Regions from separate parts of the Streptomyces sp. NPDC051987 genome, predicted to be linked through region 2. Evidence: riboswitches for the same ligand, from Rfam matches in the RefSeq annotation. Region 2 holds a riboswitch; the other holds the start of a gene.
What was found. A riboswitch is a leader RNA that binds a small molecule or an ion and turns the genes downstream of it on or off. The one in region 2 is predicted to bind cobalamin.
Positions count from the first base shown of each region.

Region 1: linked by a shared signal. The riboswitch ahead of AB0M11_RS28050 (prenyltransferase/squalene oxidase repeat-containing protein) and the one ahead of AB0M11_RS12815 (cobalamin biosynthesis protein) in region 2 are both predicted to bind cobalamin.

Region 1 is NZ_JBFAXI010000062.1:2,626-9,543, reverse strand. It holds gene AB0M11_RS28065 (ATP-binding cassette domain-containing protein) at 1-938, opposite strand, end outside; gene AB0M11_RS28060 (CbiQ family ECF transporter T component) at 935-2,020, opposite strand; gene AB0M11_RS28055 (SCO2322 family protein) at 2,334-2,972, opposite strand; gene AB0M11_RS28050 (prenyltransferase/squalene oxidase repeat-containing protein) at 2,969-4,183, opposite strand; cobalamin riboswitch at 4,296-4,426, opposite strand; gene AB0M11_RS28045 (antibiotic biosynthesis monooxygenase) at 4,620-4,961, opposite strand; gene AB0M11_RS28040 (hypothetical protein) at 5,041-6,099, opposite strand; gene AB0M11_RS28035 (XRE family transcriptional regulator) at 6,357-6,918, shown strand, end outside.
Region 2 is NZ_JBFAXI010000018.1:44,142-51,059, reverse strand. It holds gene cobN (cobaltochelatase subunit CobN) at 1-1,131, opposite strand, end outside; gene AB0M11_RS12820 (cobyric acid synthase) at 1,128-2,639, opposite strand; gene AB0M11_RS12815 (cobalamin biosynthesis protein) at 2,636-3,586, opposite strand; cobalamin riboswitch at 3,687-3,826, opposite strand; gene AB0M11_RS12810 (hypothetical protein) at 3,970-4,197, opposite strand; gene AB0M11_RS12805 (inorganic phosphate transporter) at 4,216-5,475, opposite strand; gene AB0M11_RS12800 (class II aldolase/adducin family protein) at 5,781-6,515, shown strand; gene AB0M11_RS12795 (alpha/beta fold hydrolase) at 6,608-6,918, shown strand, end outside.

The DNA.
Region 1 (6,918 bases), on a different contig from region 2:
ACCCGGTCCCGGCGGACGGTCAGCGAACGGACCTCGGCGAAGGCGGCGGGGCCGGCCGCGGAGGCCGCCGCGGGGTGGGCCGCGGGGTCCGCCGCGGGCCGCCGCTCCGGGGCCCGCCCGGCGAGACGGTCCCGCAGCCCGGACGCCGCCGCCCGCCGCCGGGCGTCCCGCACGGTCAACGGCAGCGGCGACCAGCCGGCCAGCCGCCCCAGCTCCACCACCGGCGGACACACCGGCGACCCGGCCATCACCTCGGCGGGCGTCCCGCAGACCGGCGCGGCCCCGTCCCCCGGCAGCAGCACGACCCGGTCGGCGTACTGCACCACCCGCTCCAGCCGGTGCTCGGCCAGCAGCACCGTCGTCCCCAGGTCGTGCACCAGCCGCTGGAGCACGGCCAGCACCTCCTCGGCGGCGGCGGGGTCCAGGGCGGAGGTCGGCTCGTCGAGCACCAGGACCGCGGGGTGGGGGGTGAGCACCGACCCGATGGCGACCCGCTGCCGCTGCCCGCCCGAGAGCGTGCCGATCGCCCGGTCCCGCAGCTCGGCGAGCCCCAGCAGATCCAGGGTCTCCTCCACCCGTCGCCGCATCACGGCCGGGGACATCCCCAACGACTCCATCCCGTAAGCGAGTTCGTCCTCCACCGTGTCGGTCACGAAGTGGGCGAGCGGATCCTGGCCCACCGTGCCGACGACGTCGGCGAGTTCGCGCGGCCGGTGGGTACGGGTGTCCCGGCCGGCGACCGTCACCCGGCCGCGCAGGGTGCCGCCGGTGAAGTGCGGCACCAGCCCGCTCACGGCGTTCAGCACCGTCGACTTCCCGGTCCCGGACGGGCCCACCAGCAGGACGAGTTCACCCTCGGGCACCTCGAAGTCGACGCCCCGCACGGCGGGTCGGGCCGCGCCCTCGTACGTGACGGAGACGTCCTCGAACCGGATCACGACGGCTCCTTCGGCACGACGAGGGCAGGCAGCAGACCGAGCAGCACGGCGGCCGCGGGCCACAGGGGCAACGTGGGGGCGACCAGCGGTACCACCCCGGGACGCAGGGCGTCCGGATCGCGCACCGACGCCAGGGTGAGCAGGGCGGCCACGGCGGCGCCCGCGCCGGACACCAGCCAGGCCCGCGCGTCCCACGGGTCGGGCCGGTACCGGGTGCGCGGCGAACGCCGGCCGCCGAGCCGCAGCCCCGCGAGCGCGGCGGCGACCCCGGCCAGCAGCACCGGCAGGCCGTATCCGCCGCCCTCCGCGGCGAGCAGCCCGTACGTTCCCGCGCAGACGCCGAGCAGACCGCCGAGGGTGAGCCAGGCCGTCGTACGGCGGACCCGGGCCGGGACGTCGGCGGCGCGGCCGTATCCGCGCGCGTCCATGGCGGCGGCGAGGGCGACCGAACGCTCCAACGCGCCCTCCAGCACCGGGAGTCCGACCTGCAGCAGGCCGCGCAGACCGGAGTCGGGGCGGCCGCGCAGCCGCCGGGCGGCCCGCAGCCGCTGCACGTCCGCCACCAGGTGCGGCGCGAAGGTGAGGGCGACGACGGCGGCCACGCCCAGCTCGTACAGGGCGCCGGGGAGGGACTTGAGCAGCCGGGCCGGACTGGCGAGCGCGTTCGCGGCGCCGACGCAGACGAGGAGGGTGGCGATCCTGAGGCCGTCGTACAGGGCGAAGACGAGGGCCTCGGCCGTCACCCGGCCGCCGAGGCGGATGCCCTGCGCCCAGTGGGGGAGCGGCACTTCGGGGAGGGTGACGAGGGTGTGCGCGCCGGGGACGGGGGAGCCGAGGACGACGGTGAAGACGAGGCGGACGAGGAGGACGCCGAGGGCGAGCTTGGCGAAGGCGGCGTAGGAGCGGGACCAGGGCGCGGAACGGCTCCGGCAGACCGCCACGACGTAGGCGGTGACCGTGACGAGCAGGGCGAGCAGAAGGGGGTTGCTGGTCCGCGACGCGGCGACCCCCAGCGAGAGGGACCAGAGCCACCAGGCGCCGGGGTGCACGGTGCGGCTGCGCCGGAGCCGACGCGAAGGCAGCGACGCCGCCCCGCGCGGCGGCTGCCGCCGCGCGGACGCGAGGAGGCTCCACCGACTCGGGGCGCCGCCGCTGTCGGCGGTCAGGGCGCGCCCCGTAAGGGGCGCGGGGCTGTGTCCGGCGTCCGGCTGCCGCCGCGTGGGTGCGAGGAGGTTCCACCGGCTCGGGGTGTCGCTGCTGTCGGCGGTCAGGGGGCGCCCCGTAAGGGGCGCGGGGCCGTGCCCGGTGTGCGGCTGCCGCCGCGTGGGCGCGACAAGCCCCCACCGGCCCGCGGGGAACTGCGCGACCGGCTCCCGTCGGCCCGCGCCGTGGCGCTCACGCATTCTTCTGCCGCCGTGTCTGCCAGAAGGCCCCCGCGGCCAGGAGCGCCACGACTCCCGCGCCCGCCAGCAGGCCCAGTGACGGCCCGCTGTCCGAGGCCCGGCCCCCGGCCCCCGCCCCCGTCCCCGCGGCCACCTCCTCACCGCAGCCCCGCTGCGGATACCCCCCGATGGCACAGAGCAACGCGTTCGTGTCGTACCGCAGCGGCTTCGCCACCGCGGCCAGTGCCTCCGCCGCCGTCGCGTCGGCGGACACCACCGCGCAGGCCGTCCGGCGCGCGGGCGGCCGTTCCCCCGAGGGCGCGTCCGCCGTCGTGCCGAAGTCCAGGACCAGTCCCACCCGCTTGTGGCCCCCGACGGCCGGCGTCCGCGCACAGATCGTCCCGAAGTCCGCCGTGCCGCGCGGCCGCGACGCGTCCGAGGAGTCCTCGCTCACCGCAAAGCGGAAACCCTCGACCGCGCCGTCGGCGGGCCGCGCCGTCGAGGGGCCCTGCGTGGCGTACGTCCAGCGTGCGCCGTCCCGCTCCCAGAAGGACCAGTAGCGGTAGCCGGTGGCCGCCGCCGGCCCCGCGACCGCCGCGCACAGCGTCAGCGCGGCCAGGAGCAGCAGCACGGCACGGCGGGCCGCGGTCACAGCTGCCGCTGCTTCCGCCGCCCGCTGAACAGGAAGCCGATGCCGATGCCGGCGACGAGACCGGTACCGACGATCCACCACACGCCGGTACCGGACTTCTTGTCCTGCTTCTCCCCGGCGTGCTCCGCGGCAGCCGCCCGCGGGGCCGGTCCCGTCGAGTTCAGCGCCGTCACCAGGTTCGTCCCGCCGAAGTCACGGGGGTCCGCGCCCATCGCGTGCGCGGCGAGGATCAGCTCGGCCCAGGCCGCGGGCCCGCTCTGCTCGGCCCACGGCACGGCGTGCGCCGCCAGCCAGGCGTACGGCTTCCGCGCCGGCTCCGTCCAGCCCTGCGCGGCCAGGGCGACGACCGCGTCGGCGGTGTTGCCGTAGTCCGGCTGCGTCTTGGCGCCGGGCAGCGCGGAGACGAGGTGGCCGGTCCGGGACATGGCGTCCGCGAGGTACGCGGCGCCGTTGCGGGCCACCTCCGCCGGGGTGAGGGCCTTGGCGGCGCCGACGCAGGCGGGGTCCGCCGCCGGCGCCTTCCCGGCCGTCGTCACGAAGCCCTTGCCGAGGGCGGCGAGCACCCCGGCCGCGGTCGCGTCCGCGTTGGCGGCCAGCTTTCCCTGCTTGTCCGGCTGGTAGGCGAGGGCGCCGCCGCCGTCCTGGCCGCAGGGCACCGACCACTTGGCGAGCAGGTCGTACGGCGACCTGTCCGCGCTCGCACCGGCCGCCGCGAGCGCGCCGATCACCACGCCCGTGGAGTTGGTGTCGCTGGGCGAGCCCGGGGTGTAGCCCCAGCCGCCGTCCTTGTTCTGCACCGACTTGAGCCAGGTCGCGGCCTTGGCCGCGGCGGCGTCGTGGCCGCCGACCGACTTCAGCGCCTGTATGGCGGCCGCCGTGCTGTTGGTGTCGACCGTCACCTTGGTGTCGCAGGCCGCCGTGGGGTCGGCGCGGAACGCCGCGAACGCGCCGTCGGCGCACTGCTGCCCGGCCAGCCAGTCCACCGCCTTCGCGGCCGGGGTGACCCCGGTCGCACGCTGGGCCAGCAGGGCGAGCGACTGCCGCCAGACGCCGTCGTACCGGGGGTCGGAGCTGCCGTACAGCCCGGACGGCCGGACCGCGGACGCGGACGGCGACGGGGTGCCGGCGGCCAGCGCGGTCGTCGCGGGTGTGGCGGTACCGATCACGGCGGTGGCGGCCAGCACCCCTGCGGTGCGGCGGAGGACGGTCATGGTCGGCGGGTGCCTCTCCCTGCGGGGAGCCGGGCAGCGCGGGACACCCCGGCGGCTCGGCTCCGTAAACCTCGACGGTGCCGTGCGACGACGGGTGCCGGCGCACCTGAGCCGATCAACGTCCCGCGTGGGGCGGTCCGGCTCGCCACAGGTGGGTTGTGGCTCACGGTTGCGGGTCAGCGCCGGAATTGCACCGGCTTCCCCCCGTACGGGTGATGACGACCCGGCTACCTTACCGGCCGCCGCCGCGCCCCTGAGAGGGGGCTGTGCGGAGCGAGGCAGCGGGACCCTTTCGTTACGGTCATGCCATGACGGGGAGCCCGCTCGGGCCGCGGCGTTCGGCCGACGTGGGCCCCGGGTCACCGACCGGACCGACGTCCTGGGGGGCGCGGGGGAGTTGGTCCGGGCGGTCGCTTCCCGGTGTCGGGGCGCGGGACTACCCGCGTGTGAAGCCGTGGCTTCGCTCCACCTTCGCCACGTGCAGGGTGTAGCTCTCGTACCACTCGGCCCGCCCACGCTTCTGCGCCGCGCGGTGCTCGGTGTCGGTCCGCCACCGGGTGAGGGCGTCGGCGTCCCGGAAGTACCCGACGGTGATGCCCAGCCCGCCGGGGGTCTGCGCGTGGTCCATCCCCAGATACCCCGGGATGTCCTTCACCAGCTCCTCCATACGTGCGCTGGTCTCGCCGTAGCCGCTCTGGTCCTCGGTCTTCACCGAGGCGAAGACGGCTACGTAGTAGGGGGGTTCGAAGGCCTCGACGGGCGTCGGGTGCTGGGTCATGGCGCCACCTTAGGACGCCTGGGCCCTGCTGCGGCGTGTCGCTGTCGTGCCCGGGTTCCCCGGCCGGGTTCGCGTGTTCCTAGGCCGCGTTCGCGAGCGGTGCGATGTCCGCCGAGAGGTGGCGGGCCATGCGGCGCAGCGCGTCGTCGCAGTCGGACGGGGTCTCGCCGACCGCCACCCACAGGGCCAGCCGGTCGGCGACGGTGGCGTGCGGGCCGGCGGTGACCCGGTCGCCGGTGTGCCGGGTGAGCAGCATGCGGTCGGCGCCGGGCTCGTGGACGGCGTCGGGGGAGAGGTCCAGGCGTTCGAGGCGCCCGGTGGCGGCGGGGTAGGCGAACTGGACCGCCGCCGCCCGCTGCCGGGTGGGCGTCGTGTCGGGCACCTCGCCGGTGGCCAGGGCGGCCGCAACCTGCGCGAGATCGACGCCGGTGGCCCGCCGGACCAGGAGCGGGATCAGATCGCCCGGCAGCTGCGGGGCGACGTCGGTGACCCGGGGGCCGCGGTCGGTCAGGGTGAGGCCGATGTGCAGGACACCCCGGTCGACACCGAGGGCGTGCACGGTGCGGTCGACGGCCAGGCGCAGGAAACGGTTGTGCAGCAGGCCGTCGTGGGCGTGCACGGCGTGCCGGAGCGGCTGCCGCGCGGGCGCCGGGCCCAGGGTCGTACGGGTGATGGCGGCGATGCGGATCTCGCCGTCGAGGACGACCGTCTCGGCCGAGACACGGGACGCGCCGGGGCCGCCCGGGTCACCGGGACCGTCCGGGTCGTCGGTGGGCACCGTGCGGGCGGCGAGCAGCGCGCGCAGCGCCGGCGGGTCACCGCAGGCGGCGACCGCGGCGAGGGAGGGGCCGGGCAGCCCCAACTGCCCGGCGATCCTGGCGGCGGCGAGCGCGTACGCGCCCGAGTGGGTCAGCACGCCGCGGACCCGGTGCCGGGCCGCGAACCGCACCACCGCCGAGGCCGTGGCACCGCCCTTGCCGGGGTCCGCCGCGAGGTGACCGGCCAGGAACGGCTGCGCCCAGGCGGGCGGCGCGGCGTCCACGAGCAGCACCGGGCGGACCGCGGCGACACGCGCCAGCGCGAACTCGTCGTACGCGCGCCGGCGGCCGGCACCGAGGAGCAGGACGGGCTGCGGCATCGGTTCGCCTCACCTTCTGGGGAGGAGGCGGGCGGCTGGTCGCCCCGGATGCCGCTCCCCCACGGGCGGCACCAGGGACGGTTCGGTTCGACCGTGGCCTGGTGCCGTGATCCTTTCCTGTCGGTCTGTCACATGTCAACGATCCCTGCCTTCTTGCGCAGTGGTCCTTGTCATGTCTGGTGGGTGGGACCGGTGATTGGATAGCCTCGCGTCTGCTCGGCCGATCGGCCGACCACGCGTGTCCAGGGGGGACTTTGGTGAGTGACGCCCATGCCCCGCTGACCGCCGTACTGCGACGGCTCGGGGAGCTGACCGGACGGCCGGGGCGGCTGTCCGAGGTGCTGGACGTGGCCGACCTGTCCTACCGCACCGGGGTCCCGGCCGGGGTCGTCGCCGAACTCCTCGCCGGCGGGTCGGTGCCCGAGACGGGGCTCGCCGAACGGGTGCGGCAGCGCCTCGACTTCATCCGCGAGCACCGACGCCGTCCCGACGGGAAGCGGTACTCGCTGGGCGAGCTCGCGGCGATCGCCGGGACCAGCAGGCAGTGGCTGAGCGAGTGGCGCAAGAGCGGTCTGCCGAGCCTCGAACACACCGACCGGCTGCGGCGGTTCTTCGGTCTGCCGGCCGGCTTCTTCACCGCCGACGAGCCCGAGGCGCTGCACGAGGCGCTCCAGCCGGTGCTGCAGGGCCTGGAGGCCCAGGCCGACCCGCTCTCCCGGCTCCGCGAGAGCGGTCTGGTCCGCCTGGCCGCCCGCGCCCCGCAGATGAACGCCCGGCAGCTGGCCACCCTCGCCGACCTGGCGGAGATGCTCATCACCG
Region 2 (6,918 bases):
GGGGTGTCCGGACACCCGGTAACCGGCGTCCCGGAGCGCGTCCAGCACCCGGACCGCCGAAGCGGGCGTGTCCAGGCCGACCGCGTTGCCGACCCGGGAGTGCTTGGTCGGGTAGGCGGTGAAGACCAGCGCCACCTTCTTCTCGGCGTTCGGCTTGTGCCGGAGCACCGCGTGCCGTACGGCGATCCCGGCGACACGCCCGGCCCGTTCCGGGTCGGCGACGTAGACCGGGACGTCGTCGGGGCCCTGCTCCTTGAAGGAGAAGGGGACCGTGATCAGCCGTCCGTCGAACTCCGGGATGGCGACCTGCATCGCCGCGTCCATGGGGGAGAGCGCGGCGTCCGACTCGTCCCAGGCCGCGCGCGAGGAGGTGAGGCACAGGCCCTGCAGCACCGGCACGTTCAGCTCGGCGAGCGCCCCGATGTCCCAGGCCTCCTCGTCGCCGCCGGCCGAGGCATGCGAGGCGTGCGTGCCGCCGGCCGCCAGCACGGTGGCCACCAGCGCGTCGGCCCGGCCCAGCAGTTCGTACAGTCCGGCGTCCGCCCCGCGCAGCGAACCGCAGTACACCGGGAGGGCGTTGGCGCCGTGCGCCTCGATCGCGTCGCACAGGGTGTCCACGAAGCCGGTGTTGCCGCTCAGTTCATGGGCCCGGTAGAAGAGCACGCCGACCGTGGGACGCCCGGCCACGACCGGGCGCTCGCCGTGGACGCCGTACTCGGGCATCTTCCGCGGCTCGACGAACCCCTCGCCGGTCAGCAGCACGGTGTCGGACAGGAACCGGGACAGCTCCAGCAGGTTGTCGGGGCCGCCCTCGACGAGGTACCTGAGGGCCTCCGCGACCACGCCCGCGGGCACCGACGACTCCGCCATCAGCTCGGCGTCCGGCACCGCCTCGCCGCCCAGCAGCACGGTCGGGATCCCGGCGGCCTGCAGCGCGGCGAGCCCGTCCTCCCAGGCCCGCCTGCCGCCGAGCAGCCGTACGACGGCGATGTCCGCGCCGTCCATCAGCGCGGGCAGCTCCTCCGTGACGTCGACGCGCGTCGGATTGCCGATCCGGTAGCCGGCACCGGAGGCGGCTCGGGCCGCCAGCAGATCGGTGTCCGCGGTCGACAACAACAACACAGTGCTCATGCGGGCGCTCCCGGTGGGATGAAAGGCAGTCCTTGCGGCGCGCCCGACTCGATGAGCCGCCAGAGCGCGTCCGTGTCCGCGTGCTGTTCGATCAGGTCGCCGAGCCGGTCGAGCTGCTCCTCGCGCAGCGCGGCGAACGAGGTGTCGGGGGCCGGCACGAACCGGCGGCCCGCCGCGGCCGCCACCTCGCGCAGGAAGGCCCGGCGGAAGCCGTCCGACTCCAGGGAGCCGTGCCAGTGCGTGCCCCAGGTCTGCCCGACCCGGCACCCGTCCAGGAACGGCTCACCGCCCTGGACGTCGGCGACCCCGTGGTGGATCTCGTACCCCTCGACCGGCTCGCCCAGGGCCTCCCCGACGGGCCGGGTCAGCGTCTTCTCGTGGGCGAACCGGACCTGCACCGGCAGCACGCCGAGCCCGTCCACCCGGCCCAGCCGGCTCTCGACGTCGTCCTCGATGCGCTCCCCGAGGATCTGGAAGCCACCGCAGATGCCGAGCACCGGCCGCTGCTCGGCGGCCCGGCGCCGCAGCGCGTCCGCGAGCCCCCGCTCGCGCAGCCACTCCAGGGCACGGACCGTCCCCCGGGTGCCGGGGACGATGACGAGATCGGCGTCGGCGAGTTCCTCCGGCCGGTCCACGAACCGCACCACGACGCCCGGTTCGGCGGCCAGTGCGTCCACGTCCGTGAAGTTGGACATCAGCGGGATCGCGCAGACGGCGACCCGCAGCACGTCCGGACCGAGGGGCGGGGCGGTGTTCGACTCCCGGACGGTCCCGCGCAGGGAGACCCGGAGCCCGTCCTCCTCGTCGATCCCGAGCCCGTGCCGGAAGGGCAGGACGCCGTAGGTGCGCCGCCCGGTGAGCCCGTGCAGCATGTCGAGGCCCGGCTGCAGCAGGGAGACGTCCCCCCGGAACTTGTTGACGAGGAACCCGGCGACGAGTTCCTGGTCCTGCGGTGAGAGCAGGGCGACGGTGCCGAAGAACGACGCGAACACGCCTCCGCGGTCGATGTCCCCGACCACCAGCACGGGCAGCCCGGCGTTGCGGGCGATCCCCATGTTCACGATGTCGGTGCGGCGCAGGTTGATCTCCGCCGGACTGCCCGCTCCCTCACAGATCACCGCGTCATACGTGCCCCGCAACTCGGCGAGGCAGTCGAGCACGGTCCCGAGCAACTGCCGCTGCCGCCCGCCGTGGTAGCCGCGCGCACTCAGTTCACCGACCGGCTTGCCGAGCAGCACGACCTGACTGCTCCGCTCGCCGCCGGGCTTGAGCAGCACCGGGTTCATGAGCGCGGTCGGCTCCACCCGGCAGGCCTGCGCCTGCATGGCCTGGGCCCGCCCGATCTCGGCCCCGTCCCGCGTCACGAACGAGTTGAGGGACATGTTCTGCGCCTTGAACGGCGCGACCTTCACGCCCTGCCGCACCAGCCACCGGCAGACACCGGCGGTGACGACGCTCTTGCCGGCGTCGGAGGTGGTACCGGCCACCAGGAGACCGCCGTTGTTCATGACGTCCTTCCCGGGCACGCCCCGCGCAGCAGCGCCGCGGCCGCGCTCACCCCCAGCGCCAGCCACCCCACCCGCCGCGACAACCGCACCGCCCGCTCGATGTCCGCCACGTGCACGGTCCGCCCCTCCCCGTTCAGCACCGGCCGGTGCTCGACCCGGCCGCCGTACGACAACGTCCCCCCGAGCCGTACCCCCAACGCTCCCGCGAACGACGCCTCCACGGGACCCGCGTTGGGACTCGGATGCCGCGCCGCGTCGGCCCGCCAGGCCCGTACGGCCCCGCGCGGGTCGTCCCCGGCCACGGCGGCCAGCGCGGCGGTGAGCCGCGCCCCCGGCCACCCGGCCACGTCGTCCAGCCGCGCGGAAGCCCAGCCGAAGCGCCGGTGACGGGCCGACCTGTGGCCCACCATGGCGTCCAGGGTGTTCACGGCCCGGAAGCCGAGCAGCCCCGGCACACCTGCCACGGCCCCCCACACCAGCGCCCCGACGACCGCGTCGCTCGTGTTCTCGGCGACGGACTCCACGACCGCACGGGCGATCCCGTCGGCGTCCAGGGCCTGCGGGTCCCGGCCGCACAGATGGGGCAGCCGGGCGCGGGCCGCCTCGACGTCGCCCGCCGCCAGACGACGTCCGATGGCGCGGGCCTCCCGGGCGAGCGAGGTACCGCCGACCACGGCCCAGGTGGCCGCGCCGGTCAGGGCCACGGACGCGGCGGTGGACGGTCGTACGGCCCGCTGGGCCACAACTCCCAGCGCCACGGCGCCGCCCGCGCACACGGCGGTGTGCAGCGCGCCCCACCCGCGGTGGTCCCGCCACAGCACCCGCTCCACCGTCCCGGCCGCCCGCCCGAACACGGCGACCGGATGCCCGCGGCGCGGATCGCCGAGCAGCAGATCACCGAGAAGGCCGGCGGCGGCACCGTACGCGAAGACGCGATCGGCACCCATCGGCTCAGCCGGCCGCGGGGTGGCGGAGGGGCCGGGTACTGAACCTCGAACGGCAGCCGCGCATGGCTCTGTGTCCTCACTCAGGGTGTCCACGCCCTGGTTCGACGAGAACGGCGGCGGGAGTTCCTGGCTTCCGGGGACTGCTCCCCGGTGACAGTGGCGGGACCGCGCCGGATTCACACCGGCTTCCTCCCTTGCCGCCGTACATGGCTCCGGCAGTCCACCACGCCCCCGGAAGACCCGTCAACCTGCCGTTGACCTGGGAGGGGAGTGTGTGGGAAGGCCCACACCGGTTGCCCAACGAGGCGGGTGGGGCATGCCGAAGGCTCCTCTCCGGACGGACGGGAGAGGAGCCTTCCTGGCGCCGGCGAGGCCTCCTCGAGTCAGGCCTTGGCCACGATCAGGTGGATGCCCCAGGCCACGGCGGCCGCGCAGCCGGTGAAGCAGAGCCAGGCGGCCGTCGCGGCCAGGGTCGCCGAGCCGCCCTGGGCAGTGGCGCGTTCGCGGGCGGACAGGCCCTTGATGCCGAGGGTGAACAGGGCCACCAGGCCCACCGTGACCACGAGGCTGACGCCGAAGACGGAGCCGATGGCTGCCCAGTCGATGTTCATGTCGCTTCTTCCTCGGGGTCAGACGGTGGCGGCCGGGTCGGTCGCGGGAGCGGCGGACGGGGCGGGAGCGGGGGCCGGGGCGGGGATGGTGGCGGTGAGGCCGTCGGTGACCGGGCCGGCGGGCGGTGGGGTCACGGCGGCGATCGCCGCGGTCACCACGCCGTCCGGCTCGGCGGCCCCGGTGTCGTTGACGTTGCCGCTGTCCACGACCTCGCGGCGGGACAGCTTCCAGATGGCGGCGCTGGAGGCCACCAGGAAGACCGCGACGACCGCCGTGCCCCAGTCGCCGAGGTCGGTCACGGACTCGGCGAGCGCGCCGACCAGCGCGGCGGCCGGGAGGGTGAGCAGCCAGGCGACCAGCATCCGGGTCGCGGTGGACCAGCGGACCGTGCCGCCCTTGCGGCCGAGGCCGGCGCCCATCACGGAACCGGAGACGACGTGCGTGGTGGAGAGGGAGAAGCCGAGGTGCGAGGAGGCCAGGATGGCGGTGGCCGCGCTGGTCTGGGCGGCGAAGCCCTGCTGCGGCTGGAGGTCGGTCAGGCCCTTGCCCATGGTGCGGATGATCCGCCAGCCGCCGATGTAGGTGCCGAGCGCGATGGCCAGACCGGCCGAGAGGATGACCCAGGTGGGAGGGTTCGAGCCGGGGGCTATCGAGCCGCCCGCGATCAGCGCGAGGGTGATGATGCCCATCGTCTTCTGCGCGTCGTTGGTGCCGTGCGCGAGCGAGACGAGTCCGGCGGAGGCGATCTGGCCGACGCGGAAGCCCTTGCGGGTGGCGTTGTCGTCGGCGTTCTCGCCGATCGCGTAGGAGAACCGGGTGGAGACCGCCGCCGCGAGTCCCGCGACCACCGGGGCGGCGACCGCCGGGAGCAGGACCTTGGTGACGAGCACGTCGCCGTGGACCGCGCCGAATCCGGCGGAGGCGACGGTGGCGCCGATCAGACCGCCCATGAGGGCGTGCGAGGAGCTGGAGGGCAGGCCCACCAGCCAGGTCACGAGATTCCAGAGGATGGCGCCGACCAGCGCGGCGAAGATGACCTCGGGACGAATGCCGTTCTCGTCGACGAGACCCTTGGAGATCGTGTTGGCGACCTCCACGGAGAGGAAGGCGCCCACCAGATTGAGCGCGGCGGACATGGCCACCGCGATCTTGGGCTTGAGCGCACCGGTCGAGATGGTCGTGGCCATCGCGTTGGCGGTGTCGTGGAAACCGTTCGTGAAATCGAACGCGAGTGCGGTGATCACCACAATCGCGAGGATCAGCGAGAAGCTTTCCATTTACCCAGGCAATCTTTCGAAGTCATTGGCTGTTGGACCGTAGGCAACCTGGGTGAACGACAGGTGAACTGAGGTGGGCTTGGGGGTGTCAATGAGAGAGGGTCGCCCTTCCGTTTCCGGTCCGGCGCCCCAGTCGCCGCTTGGCCGGCGGCCCCCGGGCGGGCGAGTTCGACCGGTCCGTCGTCCCGGTGAAGAGATTCTGGTCACTTGGCAGGCGGCGTCCCCGCGTGCGCCGGGCCGTGCCGGACGATCCACGGTGCCCTGCCGCGCGGCCGGTTCGGGGTGCCGCCTGGCAGGATCGGGCCATGGGTGAGCAAGGGCGGGACGAACGCGGCGGACGGGACGGACGCTCCGGCGCGCCAGGCGGGCCGGAACGGCGAAGGCGGGACGCGCGCGCGGCGGAGGCGGAGGCCTGGGGTGAACTCGTCGCCACCGCCCGCCGCACCGTGTCCGACGGACTCGTCGTCGGCACCTCCGGCAACGTCTCTGTCCGCGTCGGCGACACCGTGCTGGTCACGCCGTCGGGCGTGCCCTACGACCGGCTCACCCCGGACGACGTGACCGGCGTCGACCTCACCGGCCGCCAGGTCCTCGGCACCCTGGTCCCGACCAGTGAACTGCCGATGCATCTCGCGATCTACGGCAGCACCGGCGCCGCCGCCGTCGTCCACACACACGCCGTCCACGCGACGGCCGTCTCCACGCTCGTCCCCGAACTGCCGGCGATCCACTACATGGCGGCGGACCTCGGCGGCCCTGTCCGGGTTGCCCCTTATGCCACCTACGGCAGTGATGAGTTGGCCGAGAACATGCTCCGCGCCCTGACCGGCCGCTCCGGCTGCCTCCTCCAGAACCACGGCACGATCACCTACGGCTCCACCCTGACCCAGGCCTACGACCGCACCGCCCAGCTGGAGTGGATGTGCCGCCTGTGGCTGACGGCGTCCTCGGTGCCGGGCCTGACCCCGAGCCTGCTCTCGCCCGGCCAGCTGGCGGAGGCGGGGGAAAAGCTGAAGGGATACGGCCAGACGGAGGGGTGAACCCCGGCCTGGCGGGAAGGCGGATCCAGTGGCTTCGTCGATTTCTCCGTCCCCCGCTGGCCGACACCGGAGTCCGCCCGGACACTGGACAGGTGCGCCCAGTCAAAGTCACGGCAGCCGCCGTCGGTGCCGTCCTGGCCGCCGGTGCGGCCGGCGTGGCCGCGGGGCGGTTCGCCAGTGACGCCGCGCTGAAGGCACCGCCCGGCCGGCCCCTGCCCACCGAACCCCGGCTCACCGTCCACGGCACCGCGGCCGGCCGGATCACCCTCACCCGTGACCTCGCCTCGCTGCGCCCCGGCACCTACGGCCTGGCCGGCGACGGCTCGCACGCGGTCGTCGGCGCCGTCCTGGAGTCCGCGGCGGAGACCGCCGACACCGTCGTGCGGCGGCTGGAGCGGGTGAC